DNA from 3 places in the Eubacterium sp. genome. Region 3 is predicted to be linked to each of the others. Evidence: predicted binding sites of a transcription regulator. Region 3 holds the regulator's gene; each other region holds the start of a gene.
What was found. Region 3 encodes NrdR, which represses ribonucleotide reductase genes. Its sites were predicted from a motif close to CACNANATNTNGTG; they were not measured.
Positions count from the first base shown of each region.

Region 1: the regulator NrdR is predicted to act here: its motif matches at 3,312-3,325, upstream of nrdD (anaerobic ribonucleoside-triphosphate reductase).
Region 2: the regulator NrdR is predicted to act here: its motif matches at 3,788-3,801, upstream of ACZM4J_RS00740 (ATP cone domain-containing protein).

Region 1 covers NZ_DBLZZO010000019.1:23,707-29,572, reverse strand. Annotated here, with positions in the region: gene ACZM4J_RS07920 (hypothetical protein) at 1-231, opposite strand, end outside; gene ACZM4J_RS07915 (hypothetical protein) at 228-554, opposite strand; gene nrdD (anaerobic ribonucleoside-triphosphate reductase) at 972-3,161, opposite strand; gene ACZM4J_RS07905 (MATE family efflux transporter) at 3,462-4,841, opposite strand; gene ACZM4J_RS07900 (4Fe-4S dicluster domain-containing protein) at 5,212-5,866, shown strand, end outside.
Region 2 covers NZ_DBLZZO010000001.1:163,745-169,610, reverse strand. Annotated here, with positions in the region: gene ACZM4J_RS00760 (FAD-dependent oxidoreductase) at 1-1,282, opposite strand, end outside; gene ACZM4J_RS00755 (rhodanese-like domain-containing protein) at 1,284-1,604, opposite strand; gene trxA (thioredoxin) at 1,617-1,922, opposite strand; gene ACZM4J_RS00745 (SDR family NAD(P)-dependent oxidoreductase) at 2,015-2,761, opposite strand; gene ACZM4J_RS00740 (ATP cone domain-containing protein) at 3,283-3,558, opposite strand; gene ACZM4J_RS00735 (acyl-CoA thioesterase) at 3,952-4,437, opposite strand; gene ACZM4J_RS00730 (type I restriction-modification system subunit M N-terminal domain-containing protein) at 4,481-4,786, opposite strand; gene ACZM4J_RS00725 (C40 family peptidase) at 4,979-5,866, opposite strand, start outside.
Region 3 covers NZ_DBLZZO010000006.1:84,363-90,228, reverse strand. Annotated here, with positions in the region: gene aroD (type I 3-dehydroquinate dehydratase) at 1-672, opposite strand, end outside; gene ACZM4J_RS03570 (shikimate dehydrogenase) at 802-1,677, shown strand; gene ACZM4J_RS03565 (YqeG family HAD IIIA-type phosphatase) at 1,887-2,393, opposite strand; gene nrdR (transcriptional regulator NrdR) at 2,454-2,903, opposite strand; gene ACZM4J_RS03555 (PRC-barrel domain-containing protein) at 3,051-3,314, opposite strand; gene sigG (RNA polymerase sporulation sigma factor SigG) at 3,378-4,154, opposite strand; gene sigE (RNA polymerase sporulation sigma factor SigE) at 4,287-4,991, opposite strand; gene ACZM4J_RS03540 (sigma-E processing peptidase SpoIIGA) at 5,036-5,803, opposite strand.

The sequences.
Region 1 (5,866 bases), on a different contig from region 3:
ATTTATCCAATCGGTTAGTCTATAAAAATCTCCACTATATACGCAACACTCCATGCACATTTCATTTTTCACTTCTACCTCGTCCATTTTATTATCTTTAATAGTAGTTCTGCTAACTGTTGTTGCTCCGTTTAAATTAGCTATTCCATATATGTATTTTTCATCTACGCATATGTTATTTGTATATTTACATACTTTATATTCCTTTATTTCTCCTGTTTCAGTATTCAACTGCAAGACTTTACATTTTTTTTATCTATTCCGTGACCTATACTCATTTCATAAATATATTTTCCCTTTTTTATTGGTAATCCAAAATTTGTTCTGCCAACGCCACCATAAGAATATTTATTTGTTTTAATTGATTTTAAATGCTGGTTGAAAAATTCTATTTTTGTTTTTCCGAATATATTATTTGTTTTTGGCGTTTTCACAACTGCTACGCTATATTTTTTTTCTTTACCACTTAGCTTGGAATTTGTATTAGTACAACCACTTGTTACTATTAGTACACACACAATGACTGATAGCATTAAATATTGTTTTAGTTTCATTTTTCATTATCTCCTTACCTATTATGTTTATTAAGGAATTCCCCATTATATACATTGCGAGTACCCAGTCATATCTGTTCCTCCACAATGTACCTACAGCTAACTTAACTATATTTTTACACAATTTTGTTTTTTATTCAATTAACAATTTTTACAATATCCTTTTTTCAAAAAACGACATTTTCGTCTTATTGTTTCTTTTTTTTGTGTCATTGTATATTGTGTATAATATGAGTAACGTTTTTTGTAAAATGTGTTGCATTGTTTTGTTTACTTATAATTAAATAGAATGTCTATTGCAAAAATCACAAAAAAGAACTAAACCACAAAAACAGCATCGACAATTGTCAATGCTGTTCTTGTTCTTAAAGTTCATTTTTTAATTATATCCGAAATTTTTTCCGGTTGTTTATGTTTTTATAGATGAAGCACTCTATCTTTTATTTCCTGTGTTCTTCCCTGGTTCCAGAACTGTGTTCCGATGTAACCGCAAGTTCTTCTAGCAACACTCATTTTGTCCTGGTCTCTGTTTCCACAGTTTGGACATTCCCAAACAAGTTTGCCTGTTTTTTCATCATTTATAATTTGAATTTCGCCGTTATATCCACAACATTCGCAATAATCTGATTTTGTATTTAATTCAGCGTACATAATGTTGTCATAAATAAACTTCATTACTTCGATTACTGCTTCTATATTATCCTGTAGGTTTGGAACTTCTACATAACTGATAGCTCCACCCGGTGATAATTTCTGGAAATCTGATTCGAATTTAAGTTTGCTGAAAGCGTCTATTTTTTCTGTAACATGTACGTGGTAACTGTTTGTAATGTAATTCTTGTCTGTAACGCCTTTAATAATTCCAAATCTCTTCTGTAAACATTTTGCAAACTTATATGTTGTAGATTCCATTGGTGTACCATATACTGAATAACTAATGTTCTCTGCTGCTTTCCATTCTGCACATTTGTCGTTAAGTCTCTGCATAACTTTAAGAGCAAATGGTCTAGCCTCAGGATCTGTATGTGATTTACCTGTCATTCTTACACACATTTCATAAAGTCCGGCGTAACCAAGAGATATTGTTGAATATCCATCAAATAATAATTTATCAATTGTTTCACCTTTTTTAAGACGGGCCAATGCTCCATTTTGCCAAAGAATTGGTGCCACATCTGAAGGTGTTCCAAGTAATCTTTCGTGTCTGCATCTTAATGCTCTGTGACATAACTCTAATCTTTCATCTAAAATTTTCCAGAATAAATCCATATCTCCGTTAGATGAACATGCAACATCAACTAAGTTAATAGTTACAACACCCTGGTTGAAACGTCCATAGAACTTATGGCTTCCGTCTTCATTTCTCTGACTGTCTTCTACAGTAAGGAATGAACGACATCCCATACATGGATAAACGCACCCCTGTTTCATTTCTTTCATTACTTTGGCTGAAATATAATCAGGTACCATACGTTTAGCTGTACATTTTGCTGCAAGTTCTGTTAACTTCCAATATTTTGAATCAGGTGTTACATTGTCTTCGTCTAAAACATATATAATCTTAGGGAATGCCGGTGTAATCCAAACACCTTTTTCATTTTTTACACCCTGAATACGCTGCTTTAATACTTCTTCTATAAGTGTAGCCAAGTCATCTCTTGTCTGACCTTCAGGCACTTCATCAAGGTACATAAACATTGTTACAAAAGGAGCCTGTCCATTACATGTCATAAGTGTAATAAGCTGATACTGAATAGTCTGTATACCTCTGTTGATTTCGTCTTTTAATCTTCTCTCAACAATTTTCTTTACCTGTTCATCGCTGTAATTAAGTCCAATCTGCTCTCTTTCAGCTAAAACTTCTTTTGTAATTTTCTCTCTACTAACCTGTACAAATGGTGCTAAATGTCCTAATGAAAAAGACTGTCCACCGTACTGATTACTTGCAACCTGAGCAACAATCTGTGTAGTAACGTTACATGCTGTGTAGAAACTATGTGGTTTATCAATCTTTGTTTCTGAAATGCATGTTCCGTTCTGTAACATATCCTCTAAATTAATTAAGTCACAGTTATGCTCTTTTTGAGCAAAATAGTCTGAATCGTGGAAATGAATAATTCCCTGTTCATGTGCTTCAACTATTTCTTCAGGTAATAATATACGTCTTGTTAAATCCTTACTAACTTCGCCTGCCATATAATCTCTTTGAGTTGAGTTAATTGTAGGATTTTTGTTTGAGTTCTCCTGCTTAACTTCTTCGTTTAACTGTTCAATAAGCGCAAGAATTCCTTCGTCTGTTGTATTAGTTTTACGTGCAAGTTCACGTACATAACGGTATCTTACATACTTCTGTGCAACTTCATAGCCACGCATTTCCATAATTCCACGTTCAACCATATCCTGAATATCTTCAACTGATGTGGCATGCTGTGTAGACATAATTTCTTTCTCAAGTATATTTCCTACTGCTGCAATCTGGTATTCATTTAACTTGTGTATTGGTTCCACTTCGTTATTTGCAGCTCTAATTGCATTTAGGATTTTATTTACATCAAAAGAAACTTCCTCTCCATTTCTCTTAATAACTCTTCTAATCTTTGACTCCATATTAATACCTATCTCCTTTGCAATTTCTTGTATATTTCCCTAACTATTGTTCTAAATATTGTTAATCTTATCTCCAAAAAATCCCTTTATTCTGCCTGAACTCCCCTATTTATGGGGTGATTCCTATATTTTGTCCGTTTTTTAAGCGAACACAAGATATTGTGTCCGCCTAACGTATTATAGCACAACATATTCTATTTTGTATAGTACATATTTTTCTTTTTTTCAAAATTTTTTTTATTATTTTTCAATAAGTTACCTTTTATATAATCTGTGTTTAAAATATATAATTTTGTTAAGTTACTGCAATGTTTTAAACACTTTTCTTACGACTATAAGTGACAGTGCTGCTGCAAGAAAATCTGAAATCGGTGCAACGTACATTACACCTTCAATTCCCATTGCCTTTCCACCTATTGTTGTAAAAATAATTGGAAGAACCAACATTAAAGGAATAAAACAAATCACCTGTCTTGTAAGAGATAAAAATGTTCCCTTGTTAGGTTCACCGATAACTGTACAAAATGTTGATGTTATTGGCTGTATTCCATTTAAAAATGTCATAAATAAAAATACTCTAAAGAATTTGACTCCAAACTGTATGTATTCTTTGCTTCCTGAACCAAATATGCTTAAAAGCTGTTCAGGGAATAACTGAAATACAACAAATGCAATACATGAAATTACAACGTTGCATGTAAGTGCCATCTTGTAGGTTCTCTTAACTCTGTCAAACTTTCCTGCTCCTCTGTTAAAACTTACAATTGGCTGCATGCCCTGGGCTACCCCAATACAAACTGAGAAGTAAACCTGATTTACCTTCATTACAATTCCGCATACTGCAAGGGGTATATTTGCTCCGTATGAACTTAACGCCCCGTAATATGTTAGTGTCTTGTTCATTACAATCTGAACAAACATAATTGCCAACTGATTTAGTCCTTGAGCCATACCAAGGTGACTTGCTCTTAAACATATTTTTGCATTTGGCACAAAATGCTCTTTCTTTAATTTAACTGTTTTAAAATGTATTAAATACCAAATAACCATTAATGTAGCAACGTACTGACCGATAATTGTAGCAATTGCAGCACCTGACATTCCCCAACCAAAGAGAATTACAAAAATATAATCAAGTACAACATTAATAACCGCCCCTGTCAGATTGCACGCCATTGAAAAGTTAGGATTACCATCTGCCCTTACTAAATGTGCTCCACCTGCTGATACAATGGCTGCCGGAAATCCTAATGCAATAACTCTTGTATATTCCATTGCAAAAGGAAGCACCTTGTCTGTTGAACCAAAAAATAAAAGCATTGGCTTCATAAAAACTATACCGATAACTCCTATAATCACACCTATAATAAGCATAAGTGTTGTTGCATTACCTATGTAATATGGTGCTTTCTTTGTGTCACCTGCCCCCATGTTTAAATTAAAGCCTGATGCCGAACCTATACCTAATGTAAGAGCTGTAGCAAGGCATAAAGTTGTAAGCGGAAAAGCCACATTAGTTGCCGCATTTCCTAACTCTCCTACTGTTTGTCCTATAAAAATTTGGTCTACTATATTATATAGGGACATTACTATCATTGATATAATACTTGGCACTGCGAATTTTTTTAATAATTTTCCTATTGGTTGTGTTCCTAAAGGATTAGCTATTTCCTGTGTCATTGTTTTCCTCCCTATTTCTTCTTTTTTTGCCAGACAGCTAAACTCTATAATACAACTGTATTGTATGTTTTTTCAACATTTATTTTCAAAAATATTATTATTTTCTATTATTCATTATTACTCTATTTTTAAATTAAATGTAATTCAATAGTTTTATTTCCCTTATTTATTCTCCTGTAATTATAATTAGAAATTATTTAATAAATTTGTTTAGGTTTTTACGGGTATTTTCTTATTTTATTAAGTTCTTTTAGTTATGTTAAAACTTTGTTAAATTTTTAACCAATTCTCTTTATCATTCACTTTTAATATGTTATAATTTAGGTAAATTAGGCTTTGCCTACTATTATCATACAGAATGGAGAAATTTATGAGAGGTATTTATTCAAATAAAACTGAAATTCGTCATAAGGTTTTTACTGAAATAGCCAGAATGGCTTACGAAGATTATCCTTTATCACATATAGAGGATCTTCCTTTTGAAATTATTCCCGGCGAAATTGGAAAATATTATGACAATATTTTTCTTGAACGTGCTATTATTGGGGAACGATTAAGAGCAACTCTTGGTTTGCCTGTAAGAAATATGTCTGAGCATGCACCATTATCTGATGGAATTGATGCCAGTGCCATAGACGAAAAATATTATGATCCTCCCCTTATTAATATAATAAAGTTTGCGTGCCATGCCTGCCCTGAGAAACGTGTTTTAATTACTAACGGCTGTCAGGGTTGTATTGAACATCCTTGTATTGAGGTTTGTCCAAAGAACGCAATTCATATGGAAAATGGTCGTTCTGTTATTGACCAGGAAAAATGTATTAAATGTGGTAAGTGTGTAAATGCATGTCCTTACAACGCAATTATTAAACAGGAACGTCCTTGTGCTGCTGCCTGTGGTATGAATGCCATTAAGTCAGACGAATATGGACGAGCTGATATTGATTATGATCAGTGTGTATCCTGCGGTATGTGTTTGGTAAGCTGTCCATTTAGTGCCATTGTTGATAAAAGTCAGATTTTCC
Region 2 (5,866 bases), on a different contig from region 3:
GTGCATATGCCAGATCCAGATCTTTCAACTGGGTTGCATTCAGCCCCGCATGAATTGCTGTTGCCAGCACATCAATACGTTTATCAACTCCTTCATATCCAATAATTTGAGCGCCAAGTAAACGATAGCTCTCTTTTTCAAAAACCACCTTCATGGTCATCACTTTTCCACCGGGATAGTAACTGGCATGACTCATAGGAGAAAGAATTACTGTATCTACCTCTAATCCTGACTTTTTGGCATTGGTTTCATTGATACCTGTAGTGGCTGCTGTCATATCAAACACTTTTATAACGGAGCTTCCCTGACTGCCCAGGTAACGACTATCACCGCCACAAATATTATCAGCGATGATTCTGCCCTGTTTATTGGCTGGTCCTGCCAAAGAAATCAACGCATCATTACCCGTAATATAATGTTTTACCTGAACTGCATCACCTGCAGCATAAATATCCGGTACAGAGGTTTCCATTCTGTCATTCACTACAATACTTTCCTTGATGCCAAGTTCCAGACCGGCTTCTTTTGCTAATACTGTGTCTGGTGTGACTCCGATTGCCAGAACTACCATATCAGCCTGAAGGGATGGATTATCTTTCAACAGAACCTCCACTCCGTTGTCTTTTTCTTTAAATCCTTCTACTGTATAACCCAGTACCAGTTTTATCCCATGCTTTCTCATTTCATTATGGATCATGGATGCCATATCAGGGTCAAAAGGGTTCATCAGCTGCTTAGGACGCTGGACAATCGTAACATCCATGCCAAGCTCCCTCAAATTTTCTGCCAGTTCCAGACCAATAAAACCGCCACCTGCCAATACAGCCGATTTGGGATGATTCTTATTTATATATTCTTTTATCCGAAAAGTGTCTTCTACAGTACGAAGTGTAAAAAGTTTATCAATACCTACTCCGGGAAGTCTCGGCTGTGTAGGCTTTGCACCCGGAGAGAGGATTAGCTTATCATAGTTTTCTTCAAATATTTCACCGTTTTCTAAATTCTTAACTGAAACAGTTTTACATTCGGGATGTATTGAGATAACTTCATGATGAATTTTCATGTTAATACGGAAGCGTTTAAAAAAACTCTCTGGTGTCTGTAGTGTAAGTTCTTCCGGGTCTGTGATCACGTCTCCAATATAATATGGAAGTCCACAATTTGCATAGGATATGTATCCGGATCTTTCAAACACAGTAATTTCAGCATGTTCATTCAGTCTGCGTATTCTTGCTGCAGCTGTAGCTCCTCCGGCTACACCGCCTACAATTATTACCTTCATCTTATTTTTCCACCTTTCCTGAGTAAGCTGCAATGCCACCGATATTATTTACTTTAGAATATCCCATTCGTTGCAGTATCCCAGTTGCCTGGCGGCTTCGTGAACCGGAATAACAGTATACAAACAGTGGAATATCCTTATTCTTCGCTACAGAAGCAATATTGTCAAGTTGCTGCAACGGCACATTTTTACTTTCTGGTATATGTCCTTCCTGATATTCCTGCAGTGTACGTACATCCAGCAGAACTGCATCATCAGTCCTTTTATATTCTTCTATGCCTTGATTAATATTCGACTGTTTAAAGAGATCGAAAAATCCCATTAGCACACCCCCCTAAAGCATTTCTAAAATCGCATTCTTAGGTCTCGCCCCTGAAACCTGCTGTACAATCTTCCCATTCTTCATAACCACTAAAGTTGGAATGCTCATAATACTGAACTTATTTGCCAGTTCAGGCTCTTCATCTACATTAATCTTTCCAACTTTAATATCTCTACGCTCACTTGCAATCTCCTCTACAATAGGTACTACCATACGGCAAGGCGCACACCAAGATGCCCAAAAATCTAAAAGAACGGGTTTATCGGAATTCAGTACTTCGTTCTGAAAATTATCTTTATTGATATTAATAGCAGACATTTTACAGTCCTCCTTATCTTTTTCTTTTTGTAGATTTATTATAGTCTTAATTTCATTTATTTTCCGTGATTACATCACCATACCTCATTAACTTAACTTCTTGCCATACCATCTACACTTAATATAACACCTGTAATGTAACTCGCCTCATCTGAAGCAAGAAACACAAACGCATTGGCAATGTCTTCTGGCTGTCCAAGACGACGCAATGGAATTCTTTCAATCATAGGTCCGATAACTTCCTTTGGCACAGCTTTCATCATATCAGTTTCTGTAATCCCAGGTGCAACAGCATTAACACGAATACCTTTAGGTCCTAGTTCTCTTGCTAATGATACAGTCAATCCGTTTACTGCAAACTTCGATGCTGGATAAGCAACCCCACTTGGCTGTCCCGAAATACTCACCATGGAAGAAGTTGAGAGAATGACCCCATTGCCTCTTGCCACCATACATTCTGCTGCTACACGAGTAGTATTAAATACTCCTTTTACATTTAGGTCAATGACTTTATCAAAAGTCTCCTCTGTATAATCCATAAATGAGGTATTTTCTGAAATTCCTGCATTATTTACCAGTATGTCTACACATCCATATTTTTCAGTTGCCTCTTTAAAAGCCTTTCTGACAGACTCCAAGCTTGCCAGATTTGGACTAATTCCAGCAACTATTGCATTGGGATATTTTTCTTTTAATTTATCTACAGCAACATCTGCTGATTTCTGTGAACTTGCTGCCAACACAACTGAAGCACCTTCCTTCAAGAATTTATCAGCTGTAGCAAATCCTATACCACGACTGCCACCCGTAATGATTGCAACTTTATCTTTTAATCTCATTTAGACTACCTCCTTACTTAGTTTATAACTATATTATAAGCAAAAGGTAAATTATTTTCTGTGATATCATCACAAAACAATTGATTCATTCACTGCAAAATATAAGAACCACCTTTCTGCCTTGATCTTGGTGGTTCTTTGTGTAATATATGAAATTTCTAAGAGTCTTAATAAAGAGAAACACAAGATTAGTAGCGACGATTTCCTTGCTTTCTACGATTATCTTCTCTAAACCTGCTACTTTTTCTGTCGAAGCAATGTGAAGTCAACAATCATCTATGCTGCATTTTGTTATTGTGGATAATATCGATTAAATATCTTTACCGCTAAAATGATATAAAAATAGGAACTAAATATGATTTGATCAGCACTCTTTGCTGATAAAGTTGAATATGTCAACAAAGGTGTTCCAATTTTGCAGGGCAAGCATATTACTTCTGGAAAAATAGATTATAAGGATGCACGCTACCTTGATAAAGAAAAATATGAACCAATTTATTATCCTAAATATGTTCCAAAGGCTAATGATATTCTATTGGCAAACGATAAATGATGTATGTTTTTGCAAGAACAAATTTCTTCTCTGCCATAAGCTTCTGTTCAATAATATCCTGAATATCTTCAACTGCCATCTCATCAAAGCCACGGTTTTCAATAGAAGCTAATATATTATAAATCTGTTCCTCACTAATTCTTTCTTCCTGGTCGACTTCTGTGTTCGCCTTCTGAATAGCTGATACAATTTTGTTACGATCATAAGTAGCTCTATGACCGTCACGTTTAATAACACTTATCATTTTTTTCGTTCTTTCTTCTTCATATATCATGTATACAGCATTAAAAATACGATAATAATGCTGTTCTATATTAAACACAATTAAATACATTGTGCTTTTTAGGCAATAAAAAAGCGATGTGTTAAACTATGATAATCAAGTAAGGTGTTTAACTCTTTCGCATGCATTAGATTATAGCACTAAGCTAAATGAATGTCTACCAAATATTGTGAAAATTAAAAAGCAAAAACACAATATATAGTGTTTGCAAAATGAATGCCCTAAATAAAGGGATGGAACAAAAAAAGAAAAATTGTCAAGTGAAAAATAAATTAATTTAATTAAGTGATATATATTTTATTTGAATGCAATTATAAATTTAAAGAGAAAAATATATTGCATATGTGAATGAAATTAAAAATCATTCTTCATCTTGATTCGGTTTTCTTTTCGTTTAAGGGCACAGTCCCACTCGGCCTGCTGAAATTCATTTTCAATGATAAGCGGTGGAACTTTTGTTGGTCTGTTATTAGCGCCCATTGCAACCATTACAAAGAAAGCTCTGTTAATAGGGTGGCGCATTCCTTCATTATTTTCAACATAAGTATCTATGCGAACTTCCATTGAAGTGTTTCCGGTATATGTTACATAACCGATAATTACCAGCAAATCATTTACATAGGCTCCATCTTTAAAGTCTAAATGGTCGATTGCAGCAGTTGTTACATTATTGCAGCCGGAATGGCGCTTTGCAACAATTCCTGCAATTTCATCAAGCATAGAAAGTAATGCTCCGCCAAATAAACGACCGCCACCATTTAAATCACATGGCTTTATTACATGTACCTGCTCAGTCCTTGAAAAAGAGACTGTTTTTCTATTAATATTTTTTCTATTCATATATAAACACGCTCCTTTGTTACATCGTAAGAGTAAAATTATTTTATAACATACATACATATGTCATATTAGAATCCAAAGTATAATGCAATGATTCTTTTAGTTCTGCTAAAAGTTCTTCTGCATCTTCGCTATTCATTGCCTCCTCATAAACCTTTTGTGCCTCTTGCAAATCATCCGGTATCTCATCATTTAATAAATCGTACGCCTTTGATAAATACGAATCTGATAAATACTTATAGAATACTAACCCTAATAAATATGTCTTATATTCATTCGCATCAATCTTACCTCTTAATACATCCGCCCCACTCCATAAAACCTGAAGTAAGTCCTTTCCTTCTGTCATTTTACTCCTCCTTTATTTGTCATATATGTTTCTTAGATTTCTAATCGTTTAAATATAAATTTTCAACCGCTTATTTCACATAATTTGTTACCTTTATATTTTAATATATATTTCTTAATTTTCCAATTAAAAATATATTGCTCAAAAAAACATCAAGAACGACAAAATTTGCTACTGTCATTAGCATTAATTTTATTTTCCCGGACGACATATCATCACCAACCCACCATTATGATAATTGCCCAAGCATACTCCGTGTGCCTCATCCACTGCCTCAACCATTTTTCCATTGCCTACATAAATACCCACGTGGCTGATATTTTTGTATCTTCCATTGGTTGTGTAGTTATAAAATATCAAGTCTCCTGGCTGTATGTCTTTTTCCTTAAATGTTTTGCCTTTCAGCCCTTCTGCTTCTGCAGCTGCAGTGGTTGAGCCGCCAAATGCTATATCAATACCTGCTGATTTCCATGCGTAGTATGCCAGCGAACTACAATCAAATGCCTTTCCACTGTTTCTTAAATTCTGACTATACGGATATCCTACCTTAGACAATACAAATGATGCCACGGTCTTTTGTGCCTGATTTGTTATTTTGTCAGTTATGCTTGTTATTTCCTGTGGGGTAAGGCTTCCCTGCAAGCCACTTAGCTGACTTCCACCTGTCTGACTGCCTGACGGATTGCTTGTAATGCAGGCACTCATTAGCTGATTAAGTGTTTCCTTTCTTTCCTCATCAAACTGATACTGCTCTGACATTTCCGTGTAGCTTTTTAATGTAATTCTCACTTCAAGGTACTTTTTCTTCTTTTTGCCCTTTTTGTCTGTTACATTTTCTGTTGTATACTTGCACATGTCATCAAACACTGCCTTTAAATTCTGCTTGTTTGCTTCATTCATTTTTGTTGCCGTGTTTTCGTAACCATATTTCACCATGTACACGCACATGATGTCATAATAGTTTGAAGGCTCGCTGTTCATTCCCTCATAGTCCACATACACCTTTCTGCCCTCATCTGCATCCTTGTGTTCATCCACCAGTGTCTGTATTTCCTGATTAAATTCAGATACGTACTGCGT
Region 3 (5,866 bases):
AATATCTGCCTTAACCTGCCCAGGTGCTGATGCATCAACACCTGCTGCAAACGATACACTTGAAGCTGTAATATTTGTGCATATTCTTGAAACTGCCCCAAGTTCTCCCATAGACATTGTTATTATAGGAACATTTAATATATCTTTAAGCTGCGAAGATACATCCATAAATCTTTCTACGTCTTCTTTTGCTTCAGGCATAACTGCAATTTTGCAAATGTCTGCTCCCTGTTCTTCCATTTTTTTCATTATGTCTATTATTTCACCATTAGAAGGTGTGTTATCAAAATGATGATTTGACCCAATAACTTTTGCACCATTTTTCTTAATTCCTGCAATTAAGTTTTTAGCGATTTTCATGTGTCCCATTATTTCCACATCTACATAATCGCAATTTTCTGCTGCCTTACAGCAAATCTCTAAATACTTCTCATCACTTATACTCTGCTTACCACCTTCATCAGCAGTTCTAAATGTAAAAACAAGTTTGACATTTCCAATAATATTTTTTAACTTCGCAGTTATGTTTTCAATTACATCCGTATCTAATTTTTCAATATAATCTGCTCTCCATTCAATCAAGTCAGGTTGCATTTGTAAAACCTTCTCAGCCTGATTTAACACTTCTTTTTCGTCCTGTCCCATAATAGGAATACAAATTTTTGTTTTCATTAGTGCCTCCACTTTTGCAATAATTAAAGTATAGTTTAGCTGTTATTTTAAGTCAATGCGAAGGTTTACTTTTTTTATAAAAACTCTTATACTTTAATAAGCTAAACTACTTTACTTTGGAGGATTATTATGGGATGTATAAATGAAATCAACGGACATACAAAGCTTACAGGTCTTCTTGGAAGCCCTGTTGCACACAGCAAGTCACCTTTAATGCACAACGAAGCATTTAAGGAATTAGGACTTAACTACGTTTATTTGTGCTTTGATGTTCCTGAAAATAATTTAAAAGTTGCCTACGAAGGTTTAAAGAAATTAAACGTTGCCGGTTTTAACTGTACAATGCCTGACAAAACACTTATTTGCGAATTGTTAGATGAATTGTCACCTGCCGCATCAATGATTGGTGCCGTAAATACAGTTGTAAATAAAGATGGCAAATTCATCGGCCATAACACTGACGGAATCGGCTATATGCAGTCTGTTAAGGACGCAGGTTTTGACATAATCGGCGATACAATGACTTTACTTGGTGCCGGTGGGGCCGCTTCTTCTATTTTTGTTCAGGCAGCTCTTGATGGCGTTAAGAACATTAATGTTTTTAGTATAAAAGACCGTTTCTGGGAAAAAGCCGAAAAGATGGTTGACGCTGTTAATAGCAAAACAGATTGCAATGCTAAATTAATTGAACTTGGCAATGATGATGTTTTAGGCGAGTCAATTGAAAAAAGTCAGATTTTAACTAACGCTACTTCTGTTGGCATGGCACCAAATGTGGACGGTTGCATTATTCCTGACAAGAAAATGTTAAGAGAAGATTTAATAGTTTCTGATGTTATTTATAATCCAATGGAAACAAAACTTCTTAGAATGGCTAAGGAACAGGGCTGCCAGACTTTTAACGGTTTGTATATGCTTTTATACCAGGGAGCTGAAGCTTTCAAAATCTGGACAGGAAAAGATATGCCTGTAGAACATATTAAAGAACTTTATTTTACAGTTTAAAATATTTTATGAAAAAGAAATTTGGGTGGAATTTCTTTTTGCAGATTCTTTTCGCACAAGGATTCATCCCTAGAGTAACGTTTTTATATAATATGAAATTCCGAATAAATTTCTTACATAAAGAAGCTGTTTGTAATTTTTCGTTTAATTACAAACAGCTTTTTCTGTTGCGCTATTTTAGCATGTATTTTCTACTATTTCACAGAAAATTATTTTGACTTTTTGTTTTTTCTTTTCCAATTACATAATATGAATTTTTCAGGAATTCTTTTTAAAACAATTTGTATCTCTTCTTTTGGATTAATTTTTTCAACCATAATTGATTTAATACCAACTCTGTTTGCCCCCCACACATCAGTAAAAATCTGGTCTCCTAAGAACAATGTTGTTTCTTCGTTGGTTCCCATTATTTCCATTGCTTTAATGTAGTTTTTTTTACTTGGTTTATGAGCATCAAATATGTATTTTGAATTCACCGCATCTGCAAATGGCTTTACTCTTGGTTCCTTGTTATTTGATATAAGGCAGGTTTCTATTCCTAATTGATGTATTTTTTCAAACACATTAATTATATGTTCATCTGCCGGTGCTCCATGTGGAACAAGAGTATTATCAATATCAGATATAATACCTCTGATACCCTGCTTATAGTATTCTTCAAAATCTATTTCATCTACAGATTTCAAATATTTATCTGGATATAAACTTTCTAACATTCTTTTCTCCCGGTATTTTGTATTTTGTAAGTTTCTTAACACTTCTAAAAATACATACTTTTATTTTAACAATTTCTTTAACTCATCCATAAATGTATTAACATCTTTGAATTCTCTGTAAACTGAAGCAAATCTTACATAGGCAACCTGGTCTAATTCTTTTAATCTTTCCATTACAATCTCACCTATTACTCTGCTGGATATTTCCTTTTTTTCCATATTGAATATTTTATTTTCTACATCTTCCACAGCACTTACTATCTGTTCATAAGAAACAGGTCGTTTGTGACATGATCTTACTATTCCTGCTTCAATTTTTCCTCTGTCATAAGGCTCTCTTATATCATCTTTTTTTATAACAATAAGAGGAATGTTTTCTACTTTCTCGTAAGTTGTAAATCTTTTTTTGCACTTAAGACACTGACGTCTTCTTCTTATGGCGTTGTTTTCTTCCGCAGGTCTTGAGTCTATTACTTTTGTATTTTCTTCACCGCAATATGGGCACTTCATGTTTCTTCCTCCTAGTATACTCCATCTGGTCATCAGCATTTAGTTGTAACTATTATAAAAATGAACTTAATTCATTTTTCTTCTAAGTTTGCTGTTTATTTTAGTTAATTTTACACAAAGCCATTATAAATAAAGTGTTTAGAGAGGTCAAGATATTTTAATTTTATGTTTGACCTCCTTCTCCTCCACACGAACCAAAATAATATCAGGCCCAATCTGAGTAATACAACCAAAAGGTATTATATATTCAAAATCACTGCAAACAAGCCCGCACCATTTACTTGGTCCCATAACAACAATAGATTTTATACAGCCGGTACATATATCAAATTCCAAGTCACAAACATTGCCAAGAATTTTGCAGTCACAACAATTTATAACTTGTTTTCGTTTTAATTCTTCTATTCTCATAAAAGACCTTTTTTTATATATAGTATTCTTTATTTTTGTTTTTGTTCTCTTAAAATCGTCTTTTTATTTAATATAATTTTTCATGTTTTTAATTGCATTTTTTTCCAGTCTGCTAACCTGTGCCTGGGAAATTCCTATTTCATCAGCTATTTCCATTTGAGTTTTTCCATAAAAAAACCTCATGTCTATAATTTTTCTTTCTCTTTCGTTTAGCCCGTCTAAGGCCTCCCTTAGCACAATGTCTTCAACCCAGTTTTCTTCTTTATTCTTTTTATCGCTAATCTGGTCCATTACATAAAGGGTGTCCCCTCCCTGATCATATACAGGATCATATAAGGAAACCGGACTTTGAATGGCATCTAACGCATAAGTCACCTGCTCTTCCGTTGCCCCAATATGCTCTGCAATTTCACCGATTGTAGGTTCTTTGTTAGTTGACTTAATTATGTTTTCCCTGCAATAAATTGCCTTATAGGCTGTATCCTTGATGGAGCGGCTAACTCTAATTGCCGTGTTATCTCTCAAAAATCTTTTCAGTTCTCCTGAAATCATAGGTACCGCATAAGTTGAAAACTTTACATTTAGTGTGTCATCAAAATTATCTACCGCTTTTATTAAGCCAATGCATCCTATTTGAAATAAGTCGTCAACATTTTCTCCTGTGTTAGAAAACCTCTGCAAAATACTTAATACTAATCTCAAATTGCCTCTAATGTACTTTTCTCTTGCTTCCATGTTTCCTTTTTTTATTTCCTTAAAAAGTTCTCTTTTTTCCTCTTCTGTTAATAATGGTAGTTTGGCTGTATTTACGCCACATATTTCCACTTTAAAAAGAGCCATAATATTTCCTACTTTCATATTTTTGTATTTTCACATAAATATGTTTTCCTAAATACCGGCTCTTTATTCGTAATATTTTCTTTTTGAAACTATAAACTTTATATACTGTCGAATTGTGGTTTATTATGTTTTTTATTGATACTTTACAATTTCTCTTTTCAGTCTTCTTATTATCTTTTTTTCAAGTCTTGATATGTAAGACTGGGAGATTCCAAGAGAGTCTGCCACTTCTTTCTGCGTCATTTCCTCGCCATCAATATTATTTAGTCCATAACGCATTTGTACTATTGTTTTTTCTCTGTTATTTAGCTTGTTTATCGCCTTGTACAAAAGCTTTTTCTCTACCTCATTTTCTATGTCTTTTGATATAATATCCTCATCTGTCCCTAAAATATCTGACAAAAGCAGTTCATTACCATCCCAGTCTACATTAAGTGGCTCATCAATTGACACTTCCAGTTTTGTTTTATTATTTTTTCTTAAATACATAAGAATTTCATTTTCAATACATCTGGATGCATAAGTTGCCAGTTTTATGTTTTTATTAGGGTTAAAAGTATTTATTCCTTTAATCAATCCAATGGAGCCAATGGAAATCAAATCTTCAACGCCTACTCCTGTGTTATCGAATTTCTTGGCTATGTAAACCACCAGTCTTAAATTATGTTCAATTAATTTCGACCGACTTTCCTTATCCTCACCTTCAATTATTTTCTTTATGCAGGTTGCTTCCTCTTCTGCTTCCAAAGGCGGTGGCAAAATGTCATTGCCACCAATGTAATATATTTCCCCTTCTTTTGAATAAAGTAGCCCTTTTAACAAGGCAATTTTTCCCATGTATTTTTTTCCAAAATCTAACGTTTTCACAAACTCTCCCCCTTTTATTCTAATAATTTAGGATGTAAAATCATATGATACATATTATCATTACTTAATTTACCGTTATATATACCGATAATCTGATTATTGTATCTATTTCCATTTACTTCTATGTACTCACAAAAAACTCCTTTTAACAGCCCATTTTCCTTGCCCAGCGACTTAAAAGCTATAAAAGTAAACCTCGAATTTTCATTTATAATTTTTTCTGCAGCAGTTTTTTCAATAATGGAAACCGGCTTTCCGGTCATAGGCTCAAAAAGGTTATTCCCCGTATCCACTAGTGCGGTAACATCTACTTTGCAATTTCCTTCTTTTATGGTTATTTTAAGCAGATTTTTACTTGCTCCTGCCTCTTTTAGCATAAGCTTAGCTAACAGTCTGATAATGCTATTGCATGTAACTGCAATAACAATACTCAAAAGCATACTGTTGTTTTTATTAAACAGATTCATTATGCCATTTAGTAGGAAAGTAGCCCCATACATAACAAGAAAAGCCTTCACATTTGCCCTAAAATCCATTTTTCCAAAAGCAAGAATTATCATTATTTCAGCTACTATCAGATAAGTTAAAATTATTTTAACCGGTATGTTTTCCTTCAAAAAAAGAATCAACACGCTGTATATGGCTCCTGCAAATGCTGCCAATATCATTCTGTACCACTTACTCTTTTTATTTAAAATCTCTCCGGTTGCAAATATAACTGACAAATCTATTAGAAAATTGTACCCAAAGTAAACATCTATAAATATGTATATATGTCTCACCCCTTTTCTACTATTATAATTTTTCCCATAAAAAAGTCTGTCGAAGAGACACATAAAAAAATA